DNA from 2 places in the Streptomyces sp. A5-4 genome. Region 1 is predicted to be linked to the other one. Evidence: riboswitches for the same ligand, from Rfam matches in the RefSeq annotation. Region 1 holds a riboswitch; the other holds the start of a gene.
The links. A riboswitch is a leader RNA that binds a small molecule or an ion and turns the genes downstream of it on or off. The one in region 1 is predicted to bind FMN.

Region 1 (4,793 bases):
ACCCCGTCGACGGTGATCGAGCCCTTCTCCACCACATAGCGGGAGAGGTCCGCGGGGAGCGAGACCTTGACGATCTCCCAGTGCTCGGAGGGTTCGCGGCCGACGATGGTGCCGGTGCCGTCCACATGGCCCTGGACGAGGTGTCCGCCGAGGCGCCCGCCGAGCGCCATGGGGCGCTCCAGGTTGACGCGCGAGCCGACGCCGAGGGCGCCGAGGCTGGAGCGCTTCAGCGTTTCGGCCATCACGTCGGCGGTGAACTCACCGTCCCCGAAGTCGACGACGGTGAGACAGACACCGTTGACGGCGATGGAGTCGCCGTGCTTCGCGCCTTCGGTGACGACGGGGCCGCGCAGGCGGAAGCGGGAGGCGTCGCCGAGGTTCTCGACGGCGGTGATCTCACCCAGTTCTTCGACGATTCCGGTGAACACGCTCAGCGCTCCTTCGGGGTGGCAGTGATACGCAGGTCGGGGCCGATGCGGACGGTCTCGGTCACATCGAGCCGCAACGCTTCGGTGAGGGTGGTGATTCCGGCGTCGCCGAGGGCGGCGGGGCCCGCGCCGAGAAGGACCGGGGCGAGGTAGCCGGTGACGGTGTCGACGGCGCCGGCCGCGACGAAGGCTCCGGCGAGCGTCGGGCCGCCTTCGAGGAGTACGGACACGACACCGCGGGCGTGCAGGGCGGCGAGCAGCGCGGGGATGTCCAGGCCGGTCGCGGTGCGCGGCAGCCTCAGCACGTCGGCGTGCGGCAGGTGCCCCGTGTCGGCGTCGTCGGCCACCGCGATCAGTGTGGGCGCGGCGTCGTCCAGGACGCGGGCGCCGGGCTTGACGGCGGTGGCGGAGGTGTCGACGACGACGCGCAGTGGCTGGGTGGCGCCCTCGATGCCGCGGACGGCGAGGTGCGGGTCGTCGGCGCGCATCGTGCCGGAGCCGACGACGACCGCGTCGGCCTCGGCGCGCAGCCGGTGGACGTCGGCGCGGGACTCGGCGGAACTGATCCAGCGGCTGGTGGAGTCGGCGGCGGCGATCCGGCCGTCCAGCGTCGCGGCGTACTTCCAGCGCACGTGCGGCCGTCCGCGGCGTACGGAGGTGAGCCACGCGGCGTTGCCGACCTCGGCCTCGGCGGCGAGCAGGCCCTCCCGGGCCTCGACGCCGGCCGCGCGCAGGGCGTCGCCGCCGCCGGTGGCCTGCGGGTTCGGGTCGCCGACGGCGTACCGCACGCGGGTGATTCCGGCGGCGATCAGCGCCTGGGCGCAGGGGCCGGTGCGGCCGGTGTGGTTGCAGGGTTCGAGGGTGACGTACGCCGTGCCGCCGCGGGCCCGCTCGCCCGCTGCCCGCAGGGCGTGCACCTCGGCGTGCGGGCCGCCCGCCCGCTGGTGGAAGCCTTCGCCCGCGAGCTGCCCCGAGGCGTCGAGGACAACACACCCGACGACCGGGTTGGGACTGGTGAGGCCGAGTCCGCGCGCAGCGAGCTCAATGGCTCGGCGCATGGCCTGTTCATCGGCTGCGGCTCGGGTGGCCACCGGTCTCCTGCCTTTACGGGGCACGGACTCCGGGGCCTGTCAATGACGACAGAAGAACGGGAACACCACTGGTCGGAGACGGCGACACCAAGGCCGGAAATACGGATCGCCCGTGGGACGAAACGCCGACAGCGGCGTACCGAAGACCTGTGAGGGCCCGCCGCGCACTGCCTCCCATCCGGACTTTCACCGTCGGTACAGGAATTTCACCTGTTCAACCGGTCACTGGAGGTGACCGGGTCGCGGACTATAACCGCCGGTTCGGAATTACACCGACCCCGGAGTGCGCTGCTATTGGTACACGGCCAGTCTGCCACGCCTGATCGACGGCCATACATGAACGACCTGTGGCCTGGCTCACACGGGCGCCCCGCGGTGTGCACGCGGCGGAGGGCCGGGTACTGGATCAGTAGTGGGCCGCCCGCGGGCACTCGATGCCCGGCGGCCCCCACGGCCGGCGCCCGGCGGCGGACACTTGGCCCTTGCCGTCGCCGGGTCCCGGGCGGGGCCGCCCGGCGGGTCACCCGGCCCCAGGGGCGAACACATCGTCCTGGGCCGCGTCCCTGGCCGTCAGCAGCGCCCCGCGCAGCACCGCCCCGTCGCCCAGCTCCCCCGCCCGTACCTCCGTGCGCAGCGGCGAGAACCCGGCCAGCCGGTCGGCCACCCGGTCGGCCAGCGCCGCGCCGCCCGCGTGCCCGATCTCGCCGCCCAGCAGGACGCAGCCGGGGTCGAGGACCGCGGTGACGGCCGCCACCCCGACCGCGAGGTGCTGGGCCAGCGCTTCGAGGAGGGGGGCGCCGCGCGAGCCCGCGGCCAGGGCGGCCCGCACACCGGCCGCCGCCGAGGTTCCGCCGTCCGTCTCGATGCCGTGCCGCACGGCGAGTTCGGCGACGGCGGCGGCGGACACCAGGGAGTGGAAGCCACCGTCGCAGCCGGTGGCCGAGGGCAGCCCGACGGTGCCGGGCACCGGCAGGAAGCCGATCTCGCCCGCTCCGCCGGAGGCCCCGCGGCGGAGCCTGCCGTCCAGGAAGAGGGCCGCGCCGACCCCGTGGCCGAGCCAGAGCAGTACGAAGGTGTCGCGGTCACGGGCCGCTCCGAGCCGCTGCTCCGCCACGGCCGCGAGGTTGGTCTCGTTCTCCACGAGCACCGTGGCCGGGAGCCGTTCCTGCAGGGCGGCGACCAGCCTGCGGTGCCAGGCGGGCAGCCCGGTGGTGTCGCGCAGCTCGCCGGTGGCGGGGTCGATCAGCCCCGGGGCGCCGATGCCGACGCTGTGCAGCCGCTCCGCGCCGGCCCGGCGGACGGTGCGTTCAAGGAGCGCCACGGCCTGTTCCACGGCGGGCCCTGTGCCGGTGGCGTTCTCGTCGATCGGCAGGGTCGCCTCGGCGAGGGTCGTGCCGAGCAGATCCGCGACCACGACGGTGACGCCCCCGGTCCGGACGTCGAGCGCGGCGAGATGCGCCCGGTCGGCCACGATCCCGTACAGCCGGGCGTTGGGCCCGCGCCGCTGCGCGCCCGCCTCGCCCACGACCGTGATGAGGCCGGAGCCCTGCAGCCGCTCCACCAGGTCGGCGATGCTGGGGCGGGACAGCCCGGTGAGTTTCTTCAGCTGTCCTGCCGTCAGTGGCCCCTCGTCCTGGAGCAGTCGAAGGGCGGACCGGTCGTTGATGGCCCGGGCGGTGCTCGGTGATGCGGGCATGCCACGGATCCTCTCAGATTTATTTCACCTATTTATCAGGCAGGGTTCCTGATAGTTTACGGCCGCACGTGGGACGGGCCGGGCGGGACAGGGATCGGGGAGGGCGGGGACGTATGGCAGGCGAGAAGGTCTTCAGTCAGCAGCAGTTGAGGCAGGCACGGATCGCCGTGGCCGCCGTCTTCTGTGTGCACGGCGCCGTCACGGGCAGCTTCGCCACCCGGATCCCGTGGATCGCGGACCACGCGTCGGTCGGCGCGGGACAGTTGGGCCTCGCGCTCGCCTTTCCCGCCATCGGCGCCTCGGTGTCGATGCCACTGGCCGGGGCGATCAGCCACCGCTTCGGGGCGCGCACCGCGCTGCGCGGGCTGCTCAGCCTGTGGACCCTCGCGCTGGCCCTGCCCGCACTCGCGCCCAATCTGCTCACCCTGTGCGCCGTTCTCTTCGTGTACGGCGCGACGGCGGGCATGTCGGACGTGGCGATGAACGCCCTGGGTGTCGAGATCGAGAACCGGCTCGACCGGTCGATCATGTCGGGGCTGCACGGCATGTGGAGCGCGGGCGCGTTGATCGGATCCGCCGCGGGCACAGTCGCCGCCCATCTGGGCAGCGACGCCCGGCTGCATCACATGCTCGCCGCGGCAGCCCTCACGGTGGCCGGTCTGGTCGCCTGCCGGCACGTCCTCGACCTGCGCAGCGCCCCCGACGAGGTGGCTCCGCCGCGCTTCGCGCTGCCGCCGAAGTCGGCGCTGGCCATTGGCGCGATCGGCTTCTGCGCGGTCTTCGCGGAGGGGGCGAGCCTGGACTGGTCGGCCGTCTACCTGCGGGACGTACTGGAGACCTCGCCCGGTCTCGCGGCCGCTTCGACCACCGCGTTCGCCCTGACCATGGCCGTGGCGCGGTTCGCCGGGGACAGGGTCGTCGACCGGTTCGGTCCGGTACGCACGGTCCGGGTGGGCGGTGTCACGGCGACCGTCGGCGGCGCCCTGGTCGTGCTGGCCCCCCATCCGGCGGTCGCGATGGCCGGTTTCGGGCTCGTCGGGCTGGGCGTCGCGGTCGTCGTTCCGTTGGCCTTCGCCGCGGCCGGCCGCAGTGGGCCCAACCCAAGCCAGGCCATCGCGGGCGTCGCGACCATCACGTACACCTCCGGGCTGATCGCCCCGTCGGCGATCGGCGCGGTCGCCGACGCGACCTCGCTGGTGGTGTCGTTCGGGCTGGTCACGGTGCTGGCGTTCGGCCTGGTGGTGGGTGCGGGGGTACTGCGCTCGGCCGGGCGCACAAGTGCGCCGACCGGCGCGGCGCAGAAGCCGGTTCCCGACCCGCGGCCGTGAACCGACCGCGCCAGCAGGGAAACCCGGCGGCCTCTCAGCGGCACGGCGAGTGAGGGACTCTTTTCGGCCTTAGCATGACGCTGATCTTTTCCGAATCTTTCCGACCGATTCTGTACGGGAGCCACCATGAAGCTCGGGGTGCGCTGGACCCTGCACGGCGACGGGCGGAACCCCGCCCCCGGCGCCGTGGTACGCCCCGACGAGCGGCTGTCCTGGCCCCGCACGGCCGGGCTCGGCGCCCAGCACGTGG
Region 2 (4,793 bases), 1.2 Mb from region 1:
CGCGGCCCGGATCACCGACGCGGACCTGGCCGAGGTCGAGAAGCAACTGGCCGCCATGAACGCCACCGAGGAGGCCGAGGAGTTCCTCGCCGCCGACATGGCCTTCCACCGCGCGATCGCCCGCGCGGCCGGCAACGACGCGCTGGCGGCGATCATCGACGGGCTCTCCTCACGCACGTTCCGCGCACGGGTACGCCGAGGCCACCAGGAGGTGGGAGCCTTCGGCCGGACCCGCGAGGAGCACCGCAGAATCTTCCGCGCCCTGGCGGCCCGCGACCCGGAGGCGGCGCGGGTGGCGGCGGCGGCACATGTGGGAGCGGTGGAGGAGTGGCTGCGGGAGCAGCTCGACTGAGGGGCCGGCCCGGCCCGGCCGACCACGAGCCGAACCCCGCCGGAACCGAATCCCGGCCGAATGCGCGCCCCGGACCTGACAAAAGGCCCCCACTCCAGTGGGGGCCTCGATGGTTCCGCAGCTTGAAACGTTCCTGCATGCAAGCCGCGCGGTGGGGCGGGTGGGACTCGAACCCACGGCCGACGGATTATGAGTCCTTTGGGAATCTTGGCGGCCCTTGCTCCTCTGCTCTGATTTTGGACGTTTTCCCAGTTCAGAGTGCGTGCCGTGCGCTGGTGCTCTGGAGCCTTTGTCAGTCTGTTCCTGTCCTTGCGTCCCCAATGTGTCCCCAACGAGTCCCCTTGGGGACGGGCGGAGTGGTCCGGGGACGATCGCGACAGCTCGGAGCGGGTAGCCGAACCTCCCCGCAGCGGATTTGCCTTCCAACGCGCAGAGGCTCCGCCCCTGAACTGGGGCGGAGCCTCTGCGGCCATTCATACAGGCCAGACATCCCGCCACTCTACCCGGCAGATCCTCTCTACTCCAGGGTGAGCTGTATGGAGTTGGGCGGCTGCGGCTTCCGGCGCGCTGTGTGGAGGATGAATCCCCCGCCAGGGGGTTCGATCCTCGTCGCCTTCAAGAAGCGCGCGGCCTGCTGACGCGCCCACCCTTCCTTCATCGCCTCGAAGACCGCCCCGGCGGGGTCGAGGTGCACGACGTTCGGGGCCAATACAAGCCGGGCTGACCCTGGAGCCTCCGTCACCACAAGGCTGTTGTAGCCAACGCAACATTGTTGCGGCAGTCATTCAGATCCCAGGTCGCCGCTTTGAGTGGACGCTCGGTCAGCGACTTCCGCAGGACGTCAACCAGCAGTAACGGCAGGCGCGTTAGGTCATCGAGTGTTGCATTAGGCGCAATTCATCGCGTTTTCGGTCCAGTCCCGCAGACGCCGCCAGGCCGTCACCCCGCTGCAGCCCACCAGCTCTGCGGGAACATCCCGCCAGCTCACACCCTTGCGTAACACGTACACGACGCCCCGCAGAGCAGCCCGGTCATCGGTCGGCAACCGCCCCGGATACCGGTGCCGCCGGGGCGGTCGAAGCGGCAGCAGCGGGGCTATGCGTTCCCACAGGGCATCAGGCACAAGATCAGCAGACACCCACCAAATCCTGCCGACACAACGCCCAACCACGGGGCCACCACACCGATCTCGCGTGCGGCGCCGCCAGGTCCTCCTGCCTCAAACGGGCACGGCCGCCGGGGCCTGTCGGGATACGACAGAGAAGCGGGTGCGCACGCGGGGACGCCGAGGCCGGACGAACGGCCTCTTCGAGACGTATCCGCTGGGTACGCCGATGGACCGCCGACGGCGGCGTACCGGTGACCGGCTCGCCGCGCACTGCCTCCCCTCCGGACTGTGACCGTCGGTCCAGGAATTTCACCTGCCCAACCGCCCGCTGGCCGCGGACGACAACCGCCGGTCCGGAATTGCACCGACCCCGGAGTGCGCTACTACTGCTACTCGGGCCAGTGTGCCACGGGCGATCGGCGGCCATGCGGGTGAGCGCGTGTGGCCTGGATGACACACCAGCCATCCTTGAGCGCCACTGTCGCGTCGGCTGGGCTCGGCCGGCGCGGGACGCGCACTTCCGACCGAGCGTTGGTCCAGACCTATTGAGGTTGGTCTAGTCCTCTTAACGTTCCCTTCATCTTTTCAGGGAGCCAGCCCGTCGGATGTGCGCACGTCGCGGGCCAACCAGCGTCACCTTTGCGCATGTTGATCCACGTTGTGTCCTGACATCCTCCCCTCCCCAGGAGGCACCACGCCGTCCCCCATACGTACGAGAGCGATCCTTCTCGCATCCGGCGCCGCAATCGCCGGACTGCTGGTCGGCGGCCTCTCGGCCGGCGTCTCGCACGCCGCCGACAACGAGTCGTGTCGCCCCGACGGGCTGTACAAGACGGCCGGCGTCGACGTCCCGTACTGCTCGGTCTACGACTCCGAGGGCCGCGAGAAGATGGGCGCGGACCACCAGCGCCGCGTCATCGGCTACTTCACCGGATGGCGCACCGGCAAGGACGACACCCCCGCCTACCTCGCCAACAACATCCCGTGGTCCAAGGTCACTCACCTGAACTACGCCTTCGCCCATGTCGGCGGGGACAACAAGATCTCCGTGGGCACGATGGTCTGGGAGATGGCGGGCGACTACGCCTGGAACGCCGCGAAGGGCCAGTACGAGATGGGCGACACACTCACCTCGCTGATGTACGACAAGTTCAAGGCGGCCTCTCCGTACGGCGCGAGCAAGTCCAACACGGCGCTGCCGAAGAAGGCCGTGGACGTGACTACGGAGTTCACCGAGTTCAAGCTCGGCGACTCCAACTACCCGATCACGCCGAAGATCAAGATCACCAACAACACCCGGACCACACTGCCGGGCGGCCCCGAGTTCCAGTTCGACTACGCGATCTCGGCTCCGAACAACGCCTCGGATCAGTCCGGATTCGGCACGAAGGTGATCAGCAGCGACCACACCGGCAGCAACGTCGGTGGTCTGAAGGGCGACTTCCACCGGGTCTCCCTCAAGCTCCCGGCGTGGCAGGCGCTGGCACCGGGCGCCTCGGTCGACCTGGCGTTCAACTACTACCTGCCGGTGTCCACGCCCTCCAACTGGACGGTGAACATCTCCGGCACGACCTACGCCCTCGCCGGCGACCTGGCGCGCGGCACCACGGTGGTGGAGCCTGGCACCACGACCCCGCCCACCACTCCGCCCACCACTCCGCCGACAACTCCCCCCACCTCCCCTCCGACCACGCCGCCTCCGGGCGGCACCTGCACCAACCCGGCGTACGTCGCGGGTCAGGTCTACAACAGCGGCAACGCGGTCTCGCACAAGGGCCACAACTGGAAGGCCGGTTGGTGGACGCAGAACGAGGAGCCCGGCACCACCGGTGACTGGGGCGTCTGGAAGGACCAGGGCGCGTGCTGACCCCCGGTCTGCCCGCTTGGCGGTTGGGTCGGCGGCGAGTTTGCGGGCGATCGTGAGCCAGTCCACGCCGGCGAGTCGTAGGTCAATGGCGTCCGAGCGGCGGCGCGCGATGGCCGCACGCGCGGCTTTGTCGGGGCGGCCCACGGCGGGGGTCCTTCACAGCTCGGGTGCGCCCCCGCGCCCATTCCATGATCGCACTTCACGGAGAGGTTTCCGTCGGGCCGTCGGCAGGCAGCCCTGTCGCAGCAACGCCGCCTGAATCAAGCTCCGTTGAGGTGCGCGCTGCTACGTCGAACGCGGAGACAGCGCCCAACGGAACACGCCGGAGGCGCGCGGACCTCTGCCCTACTTGGCCATTCCGACGCTTGCCCAGGGGGAGCAGAGGTCTACACCCGCCCTGAGCAAAGGCGGGCTCCTACCCAAACGAAGGAACACACGGACGCAACATTGCTGCCATCGCGCAGCGTCGAGTTTCAGCGTCGGATGGAGCTCGGTTCGATCACGCATGTGGTCGAACCGAGTGCATCCGCGCACACGGTTCGGCCCTCTTCTGGAAGGACACCGAACCGTTGGACGTGACCGTGGTGGAGCAGGCGTTCGCCTGCTCCGGGGTGGCTGCCGTTGGGATCTACCTGACAAAAGGGCTGCTCAATCAACTTCCGCCTCTGATCGACTCGTGGCGCGGATTCCTCCGCGCCCTGCGCGGTGATGAGACAACCGCGCAGTCAGCCGTGTATGGCTTTCACCGGCGTGCACGACCGGGGGCGTACGGGGCCGCAGGCCTATGCGGGGCGGAAGGCCAGCACGGTGTTGTGCCCGCCGAAGCCGAAGGAGTTGCTCAGGGCGAGACCGATCTGCTGTTCCCGGGGTGGGCCGGCTACCAGGTTCAGCGGTGGACTGCCTGTCTCGGTCTCCTCGAAGTTGGCGGTGGGCGGAACGAGCTGGTGCTCGATGGACAGGACGGTGAGGGCGGCCTCGATGGCCCCCGCGGCGCCCATGGTGTGCCCGATGACCCCCTTGACGGAGGTGACCGAGGGCCCGCCGTCGCCGAACAGGCGGTGGAGGGCCGCGGCCTCGGCACGGTCGTTGAGTGGTGTGCTGGTGCCGTGCGCGTTGACGTGGTCCACCTCGCGCGCGGTGGCCCCCGCGGAGCGCAGGGCCTCCTGGGTGGCACGGTGGATCCCGTTGCCCGCCGGATCGGGCGCGACGGGATGGTGTGCGTCGGCGGATGCGCCGTATCCGGCCAGCCATGCCCGGACCGGCGCGGACCGGGCGCGGGCATCGGGGCCGCGCTCCATGACCAGGACGCCGGCCCCCTCCGCCAGCACGAACCCGTCCCGCCCGCGGTCGAAGGGGCGCGATGCCGCCGCCGGGTTCTCGTGGCGTCTGGAGAGGGCCCCCATCTTGGCGAAGGCGGCGGCACACAGCGGGGTGATCATGGCGTCGCTCCCGCCGGCCACGGCGAT

Region 2: it holds a riboswitch for FMN, as region 1 does, so the genes downstream of both, ACLLJJ_RS10185 (transposase) here and ribD (bifunctional diaminohydroxyphosphoribosylaminopyrimidine deaminase/5-amino-6-(5-phosphoribosylamino)uracil reductase RibD) in region 1, are expected to answer to the same signal.

The regions. Positions count from the first base shown of each region.
Region 1 is NZ_CP178591.1:1,025,019-1,029,811, forward strand. Features, by position in the region: gene ACLLJJ_RS04675 (riboflavin synthase) at 1-428, opposite strand, end outside; gene ribD (bifunctional diaminohydroxyphosphoribosylaminopyrimidine deaminase/5-amino-6-(5-phosphoribosylamino)uracil reductase RibD) at 431-1,486, opposite strand; FMN riboswitch at 1,680-1,810, opposite strand; gene ACLLJJ_RS04685 (ROK family transcriptional regulator) at 2,040-3,215, opposite strand; gene ACLLJJ_RS04690 (MFS transporter) at 3,329-4,543, shown strand; gene ACLLJJ_RS04695 (uracil-xanthine permease family protein) at 4,670-4,793, shown strand, end outside.
Region 2 is NZ_CP178591.1:2,214,205-2,218,997, forward strand. Features, by position in the region: gene ACLLJJ_RS10180 (FadR/GntR family transcriptional regulator) at 1-352, shown strand, start outside; partial or broken gene ACLLJJ_RS10185 (transposase) at 1,260-1,490, opposite strand; gene ACLLJJ_RS10190 (hypothetical protein) at 1,621-1,752, shown strand; FMN riboswitch at 1,724-1,843, opposite strand; partial or broken gene ACLLJJ_RS10195 (chitinase C-terminal domain-containing protein) at 2,512-3,327, shown strand; gene ACLLJJ_RS10200 (beta-ketoacyl-[acyl-carrier-protein] synthase family protein) at 4,110-4,793, opposite strand, start outside.